Regions from separate parts of the Rhizobium sp. S163 genome, predicted to be linked through region 3. Evidence: riboswitches for the same ligand, from Rfam matches in the RefSeq annotation. Region 3 holds a riboswitch; each other region holds the start of a gene.

What was found. Region 3 has a riboswitch for thiamine pyrophosphate ahead of thiC (phosphomethylpyrimidine synthase ThiC). Riboswitches for the same ligand answer to the same signal wherever they lie in the genome.
Region 1: it holds a riboswitch for thiamine pyrophosphate, as region 3 does, so the genes downstream of both, thiB (thiamine ABC transporter substrate binding subunit) here and thiC (phosphomethylpyrimidine synthase ThiC) in region 3, are expected to answer to the same signal.
Region 2: it holds a riboswitch for thiamine pyrophosphate, as region 3 does, so the genes downstream of both, QTL96_RS10500 (YkoF family thiamine/hydroxymethylpyrimidine-binding protein) here and thiC (phosphomethylpyrimidine synthase ThiC) in region 3, are expected to answer to the same signal.

What each region holds. Positions count from the first base shown of each region.
Region 1 covers NZ_JAUDSA010000038.1:286,816-292,579, reverse strand. The annotation lists gene QTL96_RS30365 (MDR family MFS transporter) at 1-526, shown strand, start outside; TPP riboswitch at 600-715, shown strand; gene thiB (thiamine ABC transporter substrate binding subunit) at 796-1,776, shown strand; gene thiP (thiamine/thiamine pyrophosphate ABC transporter permease ThiP) at 1,776-3,425, shown strand; gene QTL96_RS30350 (ATP-binding cassette domain-containing protein) at 3,418-4,134, shown strand; gene QTL96_RS30345 (M48 family metalloprotease) at 4,376-5,764, shown strand, end outside.
Region 2 covers NZ_JAUDSA010000012.1:114,548-120,311, forward strand. The annotation lists gene cysW (sulfate ABC transporter permease subunit CysW) at 1-225, opposite strand, end outside; gene cysT (sulfate ABC transporter permease subunit CysT) at 225-1,046, opposite strand; gene cysP (thiosulfate ABC transporter substrate-binding protein CysP) at 1,152-2,138, opposite strand; TPP riboswitch at 2,438-2,548, shown strand; gene QTL96_RS10500 (YkoF family thiamine/hydroxymethylpyrimidine-binding protein) at 2,541-3,149, shown strand; gene QTL96_RS10505 (ABC transporter permease) at 3,183-4,007, shown strand; gene QTL96_RS10510 (ABC transporter ATP-binding protein) at 4,004-4,792, shown strand; gene QTL96_RS10515 (ABC transporter substrate-binding protein) at 4,789-5,764, shown strand, end outside.
Region 3 covers NZ_JAUDSA010000007.1:178,882-184,645, forward strand. The annotation lists gene QTL96_RS09495 (sugar ABC transporter ATP-binding protein) at 1-600, opposite strand, end outside; gene QTL96_RS09500 (Fic family protein) at 1,096-2,202, opposite strand; TPP riboswitch at 2,649-2,760, shown strand; gene thiC (phosphomethylpyrimidine synthase ThiC) at 2,852-4,678, shown strand; gene thiO (glycine oxidase ThiO) at 4,680-5,654, shown strand; gene thiS (sulfur carrier protein ThiS) at 5,651-5,764, shown strand, end outside.

The sequences.
Region 1 (5,764 bases), on a different contig from region 3:
GACGGGACGCTACAAGCCGTTCGCCGTCGCCAGCCTCTCCTTCGGCACTGTCGCCTTCGCGCTGCTGTCGCAGGTGCATGCCGGAACACCCGTGCTGATCATCGGCGCGATCATGGCGGTGCACGGCATCGGTATCGGCCTCGCGCAGCAGGTGCCGATCATCGGCGTGCAGAACGCGGCGCCTGCCCGCGATGTCGGGGCGGCGACCGGATCGGTAACGCTGTCGCGCATGGGCGGAGCCTCGATCGCCATCTCCATCTACGGCGCGATCATCGGCTCGCAGCTCGGTCGGACGGGAGCGTCCATCCCCGGCGTTGAGAATATCGAGCAGCTGACGCCGAAGATGATGGCGGCCTTGCCGGAAGCCGCGCGCCAGGCGGTGGCAGATGCCTATGCCAGCGCCTTCGTGCCATTGTTCCTGACCTCGTGTCTCATTGCCTTCATCGGCCTGCTCGCGGCACTGATGCTGAAGCCGGTGCAATTGCCGCGCACCGGTGCGGCGCCCGCAAAAGCGGCCGCCGAATAGCCGACGAATCTGCCTGACGAACCCTGGCCGACGTCCGCTCTTGCCAGACGCCGGCTACGGATATACACCTTGCGACGCTCTAACGGGGTGCCTCGTATCTTCAGGATGCTTGGCTGAGAGGCTTGCAAAAGCCAACCCGCGGAACCTGATCCGGCTAACACCGGCGGAGGGATTAGACGCGTGACACCAGGCACCGCCCTTTTCCCCTTCAATGAACCTAGAGGAGAGGTGTCATGACCCATTTCAAGACCTATGCGCTCGGCGCTGCCATGCTGTTGGCGGGCTTTTCGGCAACGGCAGTACACGCCGCCGACAAGACGCTCACCATCTACACCTATGAGAGCTTCACTTCCGAATGGGGTCCCGGTCCCAAGGTAAAGGCCGCGTTCGAGAAGACCTGCGGCTGCACGGTCAACTTCGTCAGCGTCGCGGATGGCGTGGCACTGCTGTCGCGTCTGAAGCTCGAAGGTGCCGGCACCAAGGCCGATGTCGTGCTCGGCCTCGACACGAACCTCATCACGGAAGCCAAGGCCACCGGCTTGTTCGATGCAAGCGGCGTCGATACCAGCGCGCTAAAGGTCCCCGGCGGCTTCAAGGATGATGTCTTCGTGCCCTATGACTACGGCCATTTCGCCGTGATCTACGACACGCAGACAATCAAGACGCCGCCGGCGAGCTTGAAGGAACTGGTAGACGGCGATCCCGCGCAGAAGATCGTTATCGAGGATCCCCGCACCTCTACGCCGGGCCTCGGCCTGCTGCTCTGGGTCAAGTCGGTCTATGGCGACCAGGCGCCGGAAGCCTGGGCCAAGCTCAAGAAACGCGTGCTGACGGTGACGCCGGGCTGGTCGGAGGCCTATGGCCTGTTCACCAAGGGCGAGGCGCCGATGGTGCTCTCCTATACGACGTCGCCCGCCTATCACATGGTTTCGGAAAACACCGATCGTTACCAGGCAGCGGCATTCTCCGAAGGGCATTACATCCAGATCGAGGTTGCCGGCCTCCTGAAGAATGCGCCGGACAAGGCGCTGGCGCAGGACTTCCTGAAGTTCATGGTGACATCAGGCTTCCAGGACACGATCCCGACCAACAACTGGATGATGCCGGTGTCGAAGACCTCGGAACCGCTGCCGGATGCTTTCGGCAAGCTTGTCAATCCGTCGAAGACCTTCCTAATGAGCTCGGATGAGGTTGCCAAGAACCGCAAGGCCTGGATCGACGAGTGGCTGGCCGCCATGAGCATGAATTGATGCTTCTTGCGCCGTCCGAAAGACGATACGCGCTGGCTGGCGGGGCGCTTAGCCTCGCCGCGATCATCGTCTTCGTGACGGTCGCGACGCTGTCCCTGCTGATCTCCACCGATGGCATGCCCGTCGGCGCGATCGTTTCCGATCCATACATCCTGCGCGTTCTGCGCTTCACGCTTCTGCAGGCGGCGCTTTCGACGCTGCTGTCTGTCGTGCTGGCCATTCCGGTCGCACGGGCGCTGGCGCGGCAGCCGCGATTTGTCGGTCGCATCTGGATCATCCGGCTCATGGCGGTGCCGATGGGGCTGCCGGTGCTGATCGGCGCGCTCGGCCTGATCGGTATCTGGGGCCGGCAGGGCGTCGTCAACACGATGCTGTCATGGGCGGGGATCGATCAACCCGTCAGCATCTATGGGCTGTCGGGCATTCTGCTCGCGCATGTGTTCTTCAACCTGCCGCTCGCCTGCCGGCTGATGCTGGCGGCGCTGGAGCGGGTGCCGGGCGAATACTGGCTGGTGGCGAGCGGCCTCGGCATGCGGCCGGTTTCCGTCTTCCGCTTCATCGAGTGGCCGGTGCTGCGCTCCGTCATACCGGGCGTGGCGGGGCTGATCTTCATGCTCTGCGCCACCAGCTTCACGCTGGTGCTGATGCTCGGCGGCGGACCGGCGGCGACCACGATCGAGGTGGCGATCTACCAGTCGCTGCGCTTCGATTTCGATCCCGGCCGCGCCGTGGGCTTGTCCCTGCTGCAGATCGCGCTGACGGCCGTGGTGCTCGGCATTCTGTCGCTGCTGCCGGCATCAGGAGATGCGGGGCTGACGGCGGGCCGCACGATCCGGCGGCCCGATGGCACGCTGTTCGGTGCATGGATCGCCGATCGCGCGCTTCTCACGCTGGCGGTGCTGTTTCTCGGCCTGCCGCTGCTTTTCGTCGTCATCGCCGGCCTGCGCGCCGATCTAGTGAAGCTCGTCGGCGAAGCGATCTTCTGGAGGGCGCTTGCCACCAGCGGCGTGATGGCGCTCTCGTCGGCCCTGCTGTCGCTCATTCTGTCGATGCCGCTTGTGCGTGCGCGCCATACGCTTTCGCTTGAGAAGAGAGCACGGCGCGGCGCGGGGTCCTTCCTTGCCGCCATGGGTGCGGCCTCGTCCCTCGTGCTGCTCTTCCCGCCCATCGTTCTCGCCACGGGTTGGTTCCTAGCGGCGCGTGATGTCGGTGACGTCAATGTCGTGGCGCCGGTGCTCGTCGTCGCCATCAACGCGCTGATGGCGATGCCCTTTGTCGTCAGGGTGCTGGAGCCGGCCTATGCAATCCACCAGCGCCGTACGCAGCGGCTGAGCGCGAGCCTCGGCATCTCCGGCCTCGCCAAGCTGCGGCTGATTTCGTGGCCGGATCTGCGCAAGCCGGTGCTGACGGCGCTCTCCTTCGCCATGGCGCTGTCGCTGGGCGATCTCGGTGCCGTCGCGCTGTTCGGTTCGGATAGTTTCGTGACGCTGCCATGGCTGGTCTATTCCAGCCTCGGGAGCTATCGCACCAATGATGCGGATGGGCTGGCGCTGATCCTCGGCGTGATCTGCCTGCTATTGACGATTTCGGGCACGATGGGCTCGGGGCTGGCGGATGAACCGAAGCGGGAGGCGCTATCGCATGACTGATGCCATCGAGATGCGCGGCGTGACGCTGCGGCTGGGCCAGAATTCATTCCTGTTCGATTGCGCGCTGCCTGAGGGCGCCGTCATTGGCGTCACCGGCGCATCGGGCGCGGGCAAGTCGACCTTCCTCAATCTGCTGGCCGGTTTTGACACGGCGGATGCAGGTCAGATCCTGTTTGACGGGAAGAATATCGGCCATCAGCATCCGGCGGAGCGGCCCGTGTCGCTGGTGTTTCAGGACAACAACCTCTTTGCGCATCTCGATGTCTTCACCAATATCGGGCTCGGCATCCATCCGGCGCTGAAACTTGGCGATGCCGATCGGCGGGCGATCACGTCGGCGCTCGAGAAGGTCGGGCTGTCAGGCTTTGAAAAGCGGATGCCGGCGACGCTTTCCGGTGGCGAGCGGCAGCGGGTGGCCTTTGCCCGGGCGCTGGTGCGTCAGCGCCCCATCCTTTTGCTCGACGAGCCCTTCGCCGCGCTCGATCCAAGCTTGCGGCGCGACATGGCGGGGTTGCTTCTGGCCATGCACCGCGACAGCGGCAACACTGTCGTGATCGTGTCGCACGATGCCGACGAGATCAGGCGGATTGCCGACTATGCGATTTTCATCGACCAGGGCAGGGTCGCGGTGGCGGCGCCGATCGACCGGTTTTCGACCGGCGAGAACAATTCCGCGCTGCGGCAATTTCTGCGGATCGACGAATCTTAACAAGACAACGGCACTTTCGCCATAATTTGCGGCGACCCAGAGAACTCCTTAACCACGTTAGGCTTGCTAAAGTATAAAGCCGCCATATTTAGGCAGAGTCTCGCTATGCAACCGATGCGGAAATCAGCTAAAGCAAAGACTTGGGCCCTCGATTGTGCACTGCGGAAACGGGGGCGTACGCCTGTTGAACCTTGATGAAGACGACCGGGGCGCCATGACGGCGAGCCGGCCGAGAAGCGCGATGACTCGGAGAGCCAGACTGGACCGCATGACGACGTGGAAACTGCCCGCGCCTTCCAGTGATGTGTTCTTCGCAGCGTGCCGCTGGGCGCGACGGGCGTCGATCCTGTCCGCCTCCACCGTGGCGCTCTACGGCTGTCAGTCGGCGCTCGAACAATCCTATCAGCCCAGTGTCGGCCCTTCCTCCAATCCGCAGATTGTCGACGAGGTGCAGAAGAACGATCCGCGTGCCGCCATGGGCGCGCGCGAGCACCCGCGCATCGTGGCCAGCTATGGCGGCGAGTATAAGGACGCCAAGACCGAGCGTCTGGTGGCGCGTATTGCCGGCGCGCTGACGGCAGTGTCGGAAAATCCGAGCCAGTCCTATCGCATCACCATCCTGAATTCGCCCGCGATCAACGCATTCGCGCTGCCTGGCGGCTATCTCTATGTCACGCGCGGTCTTCTGGCGCTTGCGAACGATGCGTCGGAAGTGGCGGCCGTGCTGTCGCACGAAATGGGCCACGTCACCGCCAATCACGGTATCGAGCGGCAGAAGCGCGAAGAGGCGGAAGTGATCGCCAGCCGCGTCGTCGCCGAGGTGCTTTCGAGCGATATCGCCGGCAAGCAGGCTCTGGCGCGCGGCAAGCTGCGCCTAGCCGCTTTCTCGCGCCAGCAGGAATTGCAGGCCGACGTCATCGGCGTGCGCATGCTCGGCGAAGCCGGCTACGATCCTTATGCCGCCAGCCGCTTCCTCGATTCCATGGCCGGCTACAGCCGCTTCATGTCTGTTGATCCCGATGCCGACCAGAGCCTGGACTTCCTGTCCAGCCATCCGAACTCGGCGCAGCGCATCGAGCTTGCGCGCGACCACGCCCGTGCCTTCGGCCAGGAGGGCAAGGTCGGCGATACCGGGCGCGGATATTATCTCGACGGCATCGATGGCCTGCTCTACGGCGATAGCCCGGAAGAGGGTTACGTTCGCGGCCAGACCTTCCTGCATGGTGGTCTCGGCATCCGCTTCGACGTGCCGCCGGACTTCAAGATCGACAACAAGGTCGAGGCGGTCATGGCGACCGGTCCCGGCGATATCGCGATCCGCTTCGATGGCGTGGCCGACAATCAGAACCAGTCGCTGACCAATTATATCTCAAGCGGCTGGGTCACCGGGCTCGATCCGTCGACCATCCAGCAGATCACCGTCAACGGCATGGAGGCGGCCACCGCGCGCGCCAGTGCCGATCGCTGGGATTTCGACGTGACTGTCGTGCGCAACAACTCGCAGATCTTCCGCTTCCTCACGGCCGTGCCGAAAGGAAGCACCGCGCTGCAATCGACCGCCGACGTGCTGCGCTCCAGCTTCCGGCGCATGACGCCGGCCGAGGCCGCGTCGCTGAAGCCACTCCGGGTG
Region 2 (5,764 bases), on a different contig from region 3:
CAGCGCGGTCAGCACCGTCAGCATGATCGCATGCAGCGTATCGGGATGACTGATTGTGGCGCTGTAGACCTGCCAGCCCTTGGCGAAGGCTTCGACGCCGATGATGACGAGCGGCGCCAGGATGAGGAACGCGCCGATGATCAGCACAAGGCTGATCAAGGTGCGCCTGACGATCGGCTGATCGCCGACGCGCGGCGGTTTGCGGCGGGTGGGAATGCTCATGATCAGTTCCTCACCGTATATCGCAGCGCCCGCGCCTGCATCCAGTTGGTCAGCGCCAGCATGACGAAGGCCGTCAGCAACAGGACGGAGGCGATCGCCGCGGCCGCCTGATAGTCGTACTCCTCGAGCCGGATGAAGACGAGAAGTGCGGTGATCTCCGTGGACATCGGCTGGTTGCCGGCGATGAAGATGATGGCGCCAAATTCGCCGAGCGAGCGGGCGAAGGACAAGGACACGCCGGCGAGCAGCGCCGGCGTCAACAGCGGCAGCATGACCTTGCGGAAGATCGTCCAGTCCGAACCACCCAGCGACTGCGCAGCCTCTTCGTAAGCGGGGTCGAGATCTTCCAGAACCGGCTGCACGGTACGGACGATGAAAGGAAGGCTGGTAAAGCACATGGCGACCATGATGCCGATCGGCGTATAGGCAACCTTGATGCCGATGCCTTCAAGCACGGATCCGAACCAGCCGTTCGCCGCAAACAGCGTTGTCAACGCGATACCGGCCACTGCGGTCGGCAGTGCGAATGGCAGATCGACCATCGCATCGACAAGCCGCCAGCCGGGAAAGCGATAGCGCGTCAGCACCCAGGCAAGCGCGAAGCCGAAAAACAAGTTGAAGATCGTGGCGCCGAGCGCGGAAAACACCGTCACCCGGTAGCTGGCCAGCGCGCGCGAGGATGACACGATGCGCCAGTAGTCCTCTGGCCCAAGGCTTGCGGCCTTGAACACCAGGGCAGCCAGAGGCAAGACGACGATAAGGCCGACATAGAGAAGGGTCACACCCAGCGACAGGCGTAATCCGGGCAGGACATTGCGTCTCAAGCGGTCATTCCCTGTTTCATAAGTCCTGCTCTATAAGCACGATGACGAAAGTGGCCCGGCAGGCAAAGGCCAGCCGGGCCAAGCGATGTGATATCCAGTTAGTGCTTACCGGCTGCCATAAAGCTTGTCGAGAATTCCGCCGGAGGCGAAGTGTTCCTTCTGGATCTTTTCCCAGCCGCCGAACGTATCGTCGACATTTACGAGACGGATCGCTGGAAACTGATCTTTGAACTCGCCGATCACCTTCTCATCGCGAACGCGATGGCCGAACTGCGCGGCAATCCGCTGGCCTTCCTCGGTGTAGAGGAAGTCGAGATAGGACTTCGCAAGCGTCTCGGTGCCATGCTTGGCGGCGACCTTGTCGACCACAGCGACAGGAAACTCGGCAAGCAGGCTGACGGACGGGATCACGCCCTGAACCTTGTCGGAACCGTACTGCTTCTCGATGCCGCGCGTCTCCGCTTCGAAGGTGATCAAGACATCGCCGGTCTCGCGCTCGACGAAGGTCGTCGTGGACGCGCGGCCGCCGGTGTCGAAGACCGGCACGTTGTCGAAGATCTTGGTGATGTAGGCTTCGATCTTACCTTCGTCGCCCTTGTAGGCTTCCTTGGCCCAGGCATAGGCGGCGAGATAGGTGTAGCGCGCATTGCCCGATGTCTTGGGGTTCGGGAAGACCGCATGCACGTCGTCACGCGCTAGATCGTCCCAGTCCTTGATGTTCTTCGGGTTGCCGGCGCGCACCAGAAAGGATGGAAAGGAGTAGAATGGCGAAGCGTTGTTCGGGAAAGCCTTGGTCCAATCCTTGGAGACGAAACCGTTCTTTGCCAGGAAATCGATGTCCGTCGACTGGTTGAAGGTGACGACGTCGGCTTCCAGCCCTTCAATGATCGAGCGCGCCTGCTTGGAAGTGCCGGCATGCGATTGATCGATGGTCACACCGGGATGCTGCTTGATGAAGGCTTCGTTCTCGGAGGCGAAAAGCTCGCGCGAGACGTCATAGGATGCGTTCAGAAGCTTCGTAGGCTCTTCGGCACGGACCTGAACGGAAAAGAGGGCGGCAAGCGCTGTGCCGAGAATGAGAAGGCGTTTCATCTATCGCTCCGGTGTTTTGCTGTGCGGTGAAACTAATCGCAAGGCGACCTGATCGCGAGGAACCACCGCCCCCGGTTGCGGACCGGCTTAGAAATTCTGTCCTTTTTTCGCCATATTTCGCGTCGGTTTTACTTCATCGACGTTCCGCCCTTCTCGCGACGTTTTCCTAAGCCTCTGCCAATAAAACGCTTTTCGAGTATCGGGCACTTGAGCCTGCCGCATGACGATCGGCGGGGGGGGGCATGGCTCAACGGCCCAATACATAGCCCTTGCGCTCGGTCAGGCTTTGGCGTATCACCCCGGCATCACAGGGGTGCTCCGTAATGCCGGGGCTGAGATACGGTCGCATGATCGTGGACCCTCAAGCTGATCTGGATAATGCCAGCGGAGCGAGGTAGAGCGATGTTTTCCGGCGCGCAGATTTCACTATATCCCATGACCGACGATTTCGTCGGTGTCATCACCCATGCGCTTTCTGCGCTCGATCCCCATCGTGACAGACTGCGGATCGAGACGGACGACATTTCGACGCTGATCATCGGCACGCCCGACGTCGTCTTCGCCGCCATGCGCGATCTGTTTGCGGCAGCCGCCAGCAGCGGCAAGCATTGCGTCCTGCACGCGACCATTTCGCGCGGCTGCCCCGGCGAGCCTGACGATCCGATCTGCCAGACGCCCGAACTGACCGGCCCCATGGCGCCGCTTGATGAGCGCAAGGCCCGCGCACACCAGGCGGTCAAGGACGCGCCTGTTATCGGCCAGGAAACGGCCGCGCAGTTTTCGCTCTATACGCTCGGGATCGACGGCCACATGGACGAGATTTACGGCTGCATCGACTTCCTGAAGAATTCCGGTGTCTTCGAGAAATCGAAGAACTTCTGCACGAAGCTGCGCGGCGACACCGGTGCGGTTTTCGCGACCGTGCATGAGGCGCTGGTGCGGTTTGGCCCGCCGGCGGGCCATGTGACGATCGACCTTACCGTCGCGGCAAACAGCCCGTCCAAGCGCTAAGCGCCGACCCAGGCTCGCCCAAACGGTTGCTCCATGTCGATATCACGCCCGCCTTCACGGCAGGTCTTTCACGGCCTGCAACACAACATCCGCTCCGCTCTGAGCCGGGCCCTGCCGGCAATCGCGGCCGTCTGCCTTTTGGTGGCAGCTTGGGAGGCCTATGTCCGCCTGTCAGGCATCTCGCCCACGACCTTGCCCGCGCCGTCCCGCGTGCTTGCGCAGACCTTCCAGTCCCGGCAGGCCCTGTTCGACAATACGCTCCCGACATTGAGGGCCACGCTTGCCGGTTTCGGCTGCTCGCTTGCGGGCGCCTTCACCCTGTCGGTGCTGATCGACTTCTGCAAGTCCCTGCGTCGCGCACTGTTTCCGCTCTTCATCATCAGCCAGACGCTGCCGCTGGTCGCCATCGCGCCGTTGATCGTTCTGTGGTTCGGCTTCGGCCTGATGCCGAAGATCCTGCTGGTCGCGCTCGTTACCTTCTTCCCGATTCTGGTGGCGCTTTGCCAGGGCTATCAATCGACCGAGGACGAGCTGCAGCAACTGGTTGCCTCGATGGGCGCGCCGCGCTGGAAGCAGTTCCTGCTTACCCGCCTGCCGTCCGCCCTGCCCTTTTTCTTCGCTGGGCTGCGTATATCCATCACCTACGCCGTCGTCGGCGCGATCTTCGCGGAATACGCGGGTGCTGCCAAAGGGCTCGGCATCTACATGCTGAACGCCAAGAACAATTTCCGACCCGACCTGGTACTGGCCGCAGTGTTCGTCAGCGCCGCGCTGACCCTCACGCTGTTTTCCCTCACCGTCATCGCCGAACACCTAGCCATGCCATGGGCGAGACGCGGAAAGGGAAGCGGCCGATGACCGTGCTGCGCTTGGAACTCGATCACATCACCTGCCGCTACGACGAAACCCCAGTGCTGTCGGACATCTCTCTGACAGTCAAACCCGGCGAATTCGTCTCCATTCTCGGGCCCTCGGGCTCTGGAAAATCCACGCTGTTCAAGCTGCTCACCGGCGCTCGCAAACCCGATGGCGGCAGCATGCGCTTCGACGGCCATATGCTAAACGGAACAATCCGCCCCTTTGCCTTCATGCCACAGCGCGACGCTCTGATGCCATGGCGACGCATAGTCGACAACACCACGCTCGGTCTCGAGGTTAAAGGCATACACCGCGCCGAGGCGCGCCGGCGGGTGCTGCCGCTGTTTTCCGAGTTCGGCCTCGACGGCTTCGAGCAACATTATCCGGCGGAGTTGTCCGGCGGCATGCGGCAGCGCGCGGCACTGCTGCGCACCGTGGTCCAGGACAAGCCGATGCTGTTGCTCGACGAACCGTTCGGCGCGCTCGACGCATTGACACGCGCGGGCATGCAGCGCTGGCTGGAAGAGATGTGGTCGCAGCATGACTGGACCGCGATGCTCGTCACCCATGATGTGCGCGAAGCGGTCTATCTCTCCGACCGCATCTATATCTTTTCGCCCCGCCCGGCCTGCGTTATCCGCGAGATCACCGTCGATCTCCCACGCCCGCGCATACTGGACGGCGCGGCGCGTGCGCGCGCGACCGAGATCGAGGCCGACATTCTCAACACGCTCTTCAATGCCCCGAACGACGCCACAAGGACCAACTTGGAGGAACCACGATGAAAAACGCGATGCTGACCCGCCGCGCAGCCTTGGCTTCGGCCGCAGGGCTTGCTCTGACGCTGCCAATATCGCCGCTTCTGTCGAAGCCGGCCCGCAGCGAGGAGAAGCGCCCTGTCAAGGTCGCCCTGGACTGGACGCCGAATACCAACCACATCGGCCTCTTCGTGGCCCGCGACAAGGGATTTTACCGCGATGCGGGCCTCGACGTGGAGATCCTGCCCTACACGGACACTTCGGCAGGTACGCTCGTCGCCAACCATGTCGCTGATTTCGGAATTGTCGGCACCATCGGCCTCATGGCCCAGCGCACGGCAGACGCCGATCTGGTGGCGACCTACGCCGTCGTCCAGACAGAGACCGGACGTCTCGTCTTCAATGCCGATCGCGACGACATTCGCAGCCCCAAAGATCTCGACGGCAAGACCTATGGCGGCTTCGGCAGCGCCTGGGAGAACGCGCTGATCGGCTCGCTCATCCGCCATGACGGCGGCAAGGGCGAATTCGAGACCGTGACGCTCGGCACCTCCGCCTATCAGGCGCTCGCCAACGGCAGCGTCGATTTCACGCTTGAGGTTTACACCTGGGAGGGCGTGCAGGCGGAACTCGAGGGGATGAAGCAACGCGCCTTTCGCTACTCCGATTATGGCGTTCCGGACGAGCACACGACGCTACTTGCCTCCAGCCAGGCATTTCTGGACGAGAAGCCGGACCTCGCCCGCGCCTTCCTGGGGGCGACGCGCAAGGGCTTCGAGTTCGCGGTGGATCATCCCGACGACGCGGTCGAGCTCATGATCGCGGCCAATAGCGACGCACTGACCAATCCCGCGTTGGTCAAGGCCTCGTTGAAGGCGCTAATCGACGGACACTACTTCCGCACACCGGATGGCATCACCGGCCGCATCGATCCGGCCAAGATGACGGCGATCGGCGACTATCTCTTCAAGTCGAAAATACTGAAGGATGCCAATGGCA
Region 3 (5,764 bases):
TCGGTGGGAGACGTAAACGACACCCTTTCCGGCAGTTTTCAATCGCTCGATGGTCTTGAAAAGCTGCTGCGCTTCCTTCTCGCCGATCGCCGACGTCGGCTCGTCCATGAAGATCACTTCTGCATCGTGGCTCAGTGCCTTGGCGATTTCGACCAGCTGGATCTGCGCAACAGACAGGTTCATCATGAATTGCGTCGGACGGATGTTGAACTCGAGTTGCTCGAGCAGCCGCTGCGCATTTTGGTTCATCGTCTTGAAGTCGATGCCGCCAAAGCGGCCTTTGGGCTCCCGACCGAGATAGATGTTTTCCGCAACCGTCATGTGCGGCACGGGGCTGAGCTCCTGCTCGATGATGGCGATGCCTGATGCCAAGGCGGCCGCCGGACCGGAAAACTCGACATCTGCGCCGCGGCGGCGGATCGATCCGGCGTCGCGCTTGTGAATGCCCATCAGGATCTTGAGGAAGGTCGATTTCCCTGCGCCATTGCCTCCACACAGTGCGTGCACGGATCCAGCTTTGAGCTGGAAACGTCCGTCACGCAGCGCTGCGACACCATTGAAGGACTTTTTCAGCCCCTCGACTTCAAGAAGATATTCCACCTCAGCTCCTCCATGCACCGGCCATCCCTGGGGTGGTCGATGGGTCACCGCTCCATCTCCATTGAAGCGATTTTTACAAGTGTCAATCACTGGTCGACAAATGTCAATCATGTAAATTGTCGGTTCACGAATTGCTTGTGGCCTTCGCTCTTCGTGTGCCGATAATGATGGCTGGTGGACGAAAAACGGCCGTCGTGCAAAGGAACGCCTTAGCCGAGATGACTAGGGCGACGTGCTGTTTGCGTGAATGAGGAAAGCAGTCCAATGCGGTTGATGCAGGCTATCAGGCAGCTAAATTCTCGGCATTCTTCCGGATCATCCCAGTGAAGGGCTTGGTTTTCAATTTCGAGCGTCGCAGCGAAGACAGCCCGACATGGCCGCGATGGAGATCGGGGCACTGTGCCCCGTATAGTCGAGGTTTTTTAGGAAGTAGGTCGGCACATCGCCTTCAGTACAGCGGGAAGCCAAGCTCAGTGGAATCCCGCTTATCAGCTCTTAGCCCTGAAGGTATAGCGCATAACGCGTGTGCCGGCGCTCTCCGGTGCGTGTGAAGGCGCCGATCTCCACGAGTTGCTGGAGATCACGTGTCGCTGTTGCGCGCGAGATTCCGGTGATCGAAATGTAATTCTCGGCGCTTAGACCGCCTTTGAAACCAGCAATACCTTCCCGGAAAATGCGTGCGACAACCTTCTCCTGTCTCTCGTTGAATTTTCCTCGAAACCGATCGTAGAACTTTGTCTTGCGAATGAAGAAAGCTGTTCGATCGATCGTTGCTTGCTGGGCTTCAAGGATCGTCTGGGAAAAATAGGCCATCCAACCGTCGATATCGAGCGACCGCTGGTGACGCTCGAGTGCCAGGTAGTATGCTTTCCGGTTGATCTCGATTGTGAAAGCAAGCGAAATGAGGCTTGGCTGTCCCACGTTTTGGGCGAGAGACTTCTCGGCGAGTGCACGCCCAATCCTGCCGTTGCCATCCTCGAAGGGATGTATGCTCTCAAAATAAAGATGACCGATGGCTGCGCGCGTCAATGCCGGCAGTTGAAATGGCCCATTCGGTCGCGATTGGTTGAACCACGTGATGAATTGATCCATCTCCCGTACAACCCGCAAAGACGCAGGCGCCTCGAAGTGGATCGTCGGTTTATCCAGTCGACCCGACACGATCTGCATCGCGTCTTCGTGTCGGCGATACCCGCCGATCGTGTCCAGATGTCGATTTCCTGCCATAAGCATCGAGTGCCAGTTGAAAAGCTCCTCGTGGAACAGCGTTCGGTCCCAATTTCTATAAACATCTGCCATCATCTGTGCGATCCCCCGCTCTTGAGGACGAACGGGGCGGTCATCGGTCGTCAGTCCGAACTGCCGACGAAGCGAAGACTGAACGCTCACGCGGTCAAGATATTCGCCTTCAATTTCAGAGGTCTTGATAGCCTCTTCGCTCAGCAGCTCTATGCGCAGCTGACTGCTGTCGTCGTTACTGAGATGTCGAACGGCCCCTATCAGCTCGCCAGAAGCTTGCAAAAATCTCTGCTCCAACGCGAGCATAGCGGAAGCATCATAGTTAAAATTCGGCCAGTCGGCGTGCTGCCAGTTCCACGGCATGAGTTATAGGCACCTTTTCTATAGCTCATAAATACCGACTTCTATGAGTTATTGCAATCAGTGCTATCGCTCATCCGAGATGGAACAGCATGCGACTAGAGCAAAGATCCATGACGAAACGTGACTGGCGACAGTCGACAATCCTTGATTGCTGCAGTCAAAAAATCACAGCGATGTGCGGATTGGTTGTGACCCGCCACCAACAGGCTTGGCGATGCCGCAACCAAATGAATTCTGAGGGCTTCGGTGACGCCCTATGATTGGAGCGCCACCGGTGCCTGTGGCGACTAACGTCAAAAAACCTCACGTGCCCGGCTCTTCCTGCCTGGTACGGTGTTCGCCGCTAAAGCTGGAAGCGGTAGGGAGTCTTGTGTCGTCTGCTCTCTTCACAAACGTCCATAAAGCTTTTGCGCTTGACGAAACCGCTTGGGCCGCAATACCCTCGACCCATTCACCAGGGGTGTCCCGACAAGGGGCTGAGATTCTGCTATCGCGCGCAGTGACCCGTTGAACCTGATCCAGTTCATACTGGCGTAGGGACGGTGCAAGCGCTCGAGGCTCTGGATTTCCGCGTGGAATCCGTGCCCGCGTCTTTTCATCATTCCGGCTGAGGACTGGGTCTCCAAACGAAAACTTGGAGCCTCAAACCATGAATATCGCCGCAAAGACCATCACCCCCACAGTTACCACCGGCCCGCTTCCGGCTTCCCGAAAGATCTACATTCCGGGCAGCATCCACCCCGGTATCCGCGTTCCCATGCGCGAGATCAGCTTGCACCTCACCTCCGGAGAGCCGCCGGTCACGGTCTACGATTCCTCCGGGATCTACACTGTTGAAGGCGCCGACATCAGCATCGAACGCGGCCTGCCTGCGCTGCGCCGCGACTGGGTTGTCGCCCGCGGCGACGTGGCGGCCTATGACGGAAGACTGGTGCGCCCCGAAGACAACGGCTTTGCCAGCGGCGAGCGCCTGACACCCGAATTCCCGGGCAAGCGCCAGCCGCTGCGCGCCACTGAGGGGAAGGCGGTGACCCAGCTCGCCTATGCCCGCGCCGGCATCATCACGCCCGAAATGGAATTCATCGCCATCCGCGAAAACCTCGGCCGCAAGATCAAAGCTGAGGCCATGATCCGTGACGGCGAGAGCTTCGGAGCCCATGTTCCCGATCACGTCACCCCCGAGTTCGTCCGCCAGGAAGTGGCAGCAGGGCGCGCCATCATTCCCGCCAACATCAACCACCCGGAAGCCGAGCCGATGATCATCGGCCGTAATTTCCTGGTGAAGATCAACGCCAATATCGGTAACTCCGCCGTCACCTCCTCGATGGCCGAAGAGGTCGAGAAGATGGTCTGGGCCGCGCGCTGGGGCGCCGATACGGTCATGGATCTGTCCACCGGCCGCAACATCCACAACATCCGAGAATGGATCATCCGCAACTCGCCGCTGCCGATCGGTACCGTGCCGCTCTACCAGGCGCTGGAAAAAGTGGAGGGCATTGCCGAGAACCTGACCTGGGAGGTCTATCGCGACACGCTGATCGAGCAGGCCGAACAGGGCGTCGATTACTTCACCATCCATGCCGGCGTACGACTTCACTACATCCCTTTGACCGTCAACCGTGTCACCGGCATCGTTTCGCGCGGCGGCTCGATCATGGCCAAGTGGTGTCTTCATCACCATCGCGAGAGCTTCCTTTATGAGCACTTTGAGGAGATCTGCGACATCTGCCGCGCCTATGACGTATCCTTTTCGCTTGGTGACGGCCTGCGCCCCGGCTCGATCGCCGATGCCAACGACGCCGCGCAATTCGCCGAGCTGGAAACGCTGGGCGAATTGACGAAGATCGCCTGGGCGAAGGATTGCCAGGTCATGATCGAGGGCCCAGGCCACGTGCCGATGCACAAGATCAAGGAAAACATGGACAAGCAGCTGGCCGTCTGCGGGGAGGCGCCGTTTTATACGCTCGGGCCGCTGACGACAGATATCGCACCGGGCTACGACCACATAACGTCCGGTATCGGTGCGGCGATGATCGGTTGGTTCGGCACGGCGATGCTCTGCTACGTCACGCCGAAGGAGCATCTCGGCTTGCCGGATCGAAACGATGTGAAAACCGGCGTCATCACCTATAAGATCGCTGCCCACGCCGCCGATCTCGCCAAGGGACATCCGGCCGCCCAGCTGCGCGACGATGCGCTGTCGCGTGCCCGCTTCGAGTTTCGCTGGGAAGACCAGTTCAACCTCTCGCTCGATCCGGAAACCGCCCGCAGCTTCCACGATGAGACGCTGCCGAAGGAGGCGCATAAGGTGGCGCATTTCTGCTCGATGTGCGGCCCGAAATTCTGCTCCATGCGGATCTCCCACGATATCCGCGCCGAAGCACAGAAAGAGGGGCTGGACGCCATGGCTGCGAAGTATCGCGACGGCGGCGATCTCTACATGGCGGTTGATGCCGAGGGCCAGGTGGCCGGCTGAGATGCGCGTTCTCGTCAAGGGGGCCGGCGTCGCCGGCCTCACGGTCGCCCATGCGCTCGCCGTGCGCGGCGCCGAGGTCACGGTTTCAGATCCCAGCTGCGGATTTTCGGGTGCCGCCTCCTGGCTCGCCGGCGGCATGCTGGCTCCGTGGTGCGAGCGCGAGAGTGCCAATGAGGCCGTGTTGCGCGAGGGGCAGGATGCGCCCGACCGCTGGGAGGCGATGATGCCGGGCGACGTTAAACGAAACGGCACGCTGGTGCTGGCACTGGCGCGCGACCAGGGGGAGCTCAAGCGCTTCGCCGGTCGCACGACGGGATATGAGTGGTTGGACGAACAGCAGATCGCGACGCTCGAGCCTTCCCTGGGGGGGCGCTTCCGGCAAGCGCTGTTTTTCCCGCGCGAAGCCCATCTCGATCCGCGCCGGGTGCTGACAACAATGCGCGCGAAGCTGATCGCGTGCGGCGTTGTCTTCGTCGAAACTTCCCCCGACGGGCAGGACTTCGAAAGTGTCGTCGATTGCACTGGCTCCGCGCGCATTGGCCAGACAGCTTCGCTGCGCGGCGTGCGCGGCGAGATGCTTTATCTGAGCACGGACGAGATAGCTCTGAACCGCCCGGTGCGGCTTTTGCATCCTCGCATCCCCGTCTATGTCGTCCCGCGTGGCGACGGCCTCTTCATGGTTGGCGCGACGATGATCGAGACGGAATTCGCAGGCCCGATCACCGCCCGCTCGCTGATGGAGCTGTTGAACGCCGCCTACGCGCTGCACCCGGCATTCGCCGATGCGATCGTGGTGGAAACCGGCGCCGGCATCCGCCCCGCCTTTCCCGACAACTTCCCCCGCGTCGAGCGACGCGGAAAGCTGATCTCGCTGAACGGCCTTTACCGCCACGGCTTTCTCCTGGCGCCCGCCATGGCCGCGAAAGCGACCGACCTTGTCTTTAACCCCGATATTGCAGGAGGACACGCATCATGAAACTGATCGTCAATGGCGAACCCAAGGAGATCGCCGCCGCCACGCTCGAGGAATTGCTGGCGCTGATGGATTACGAAGGCGACTGGCTGGCGACCGCCGTGAACGGTGAG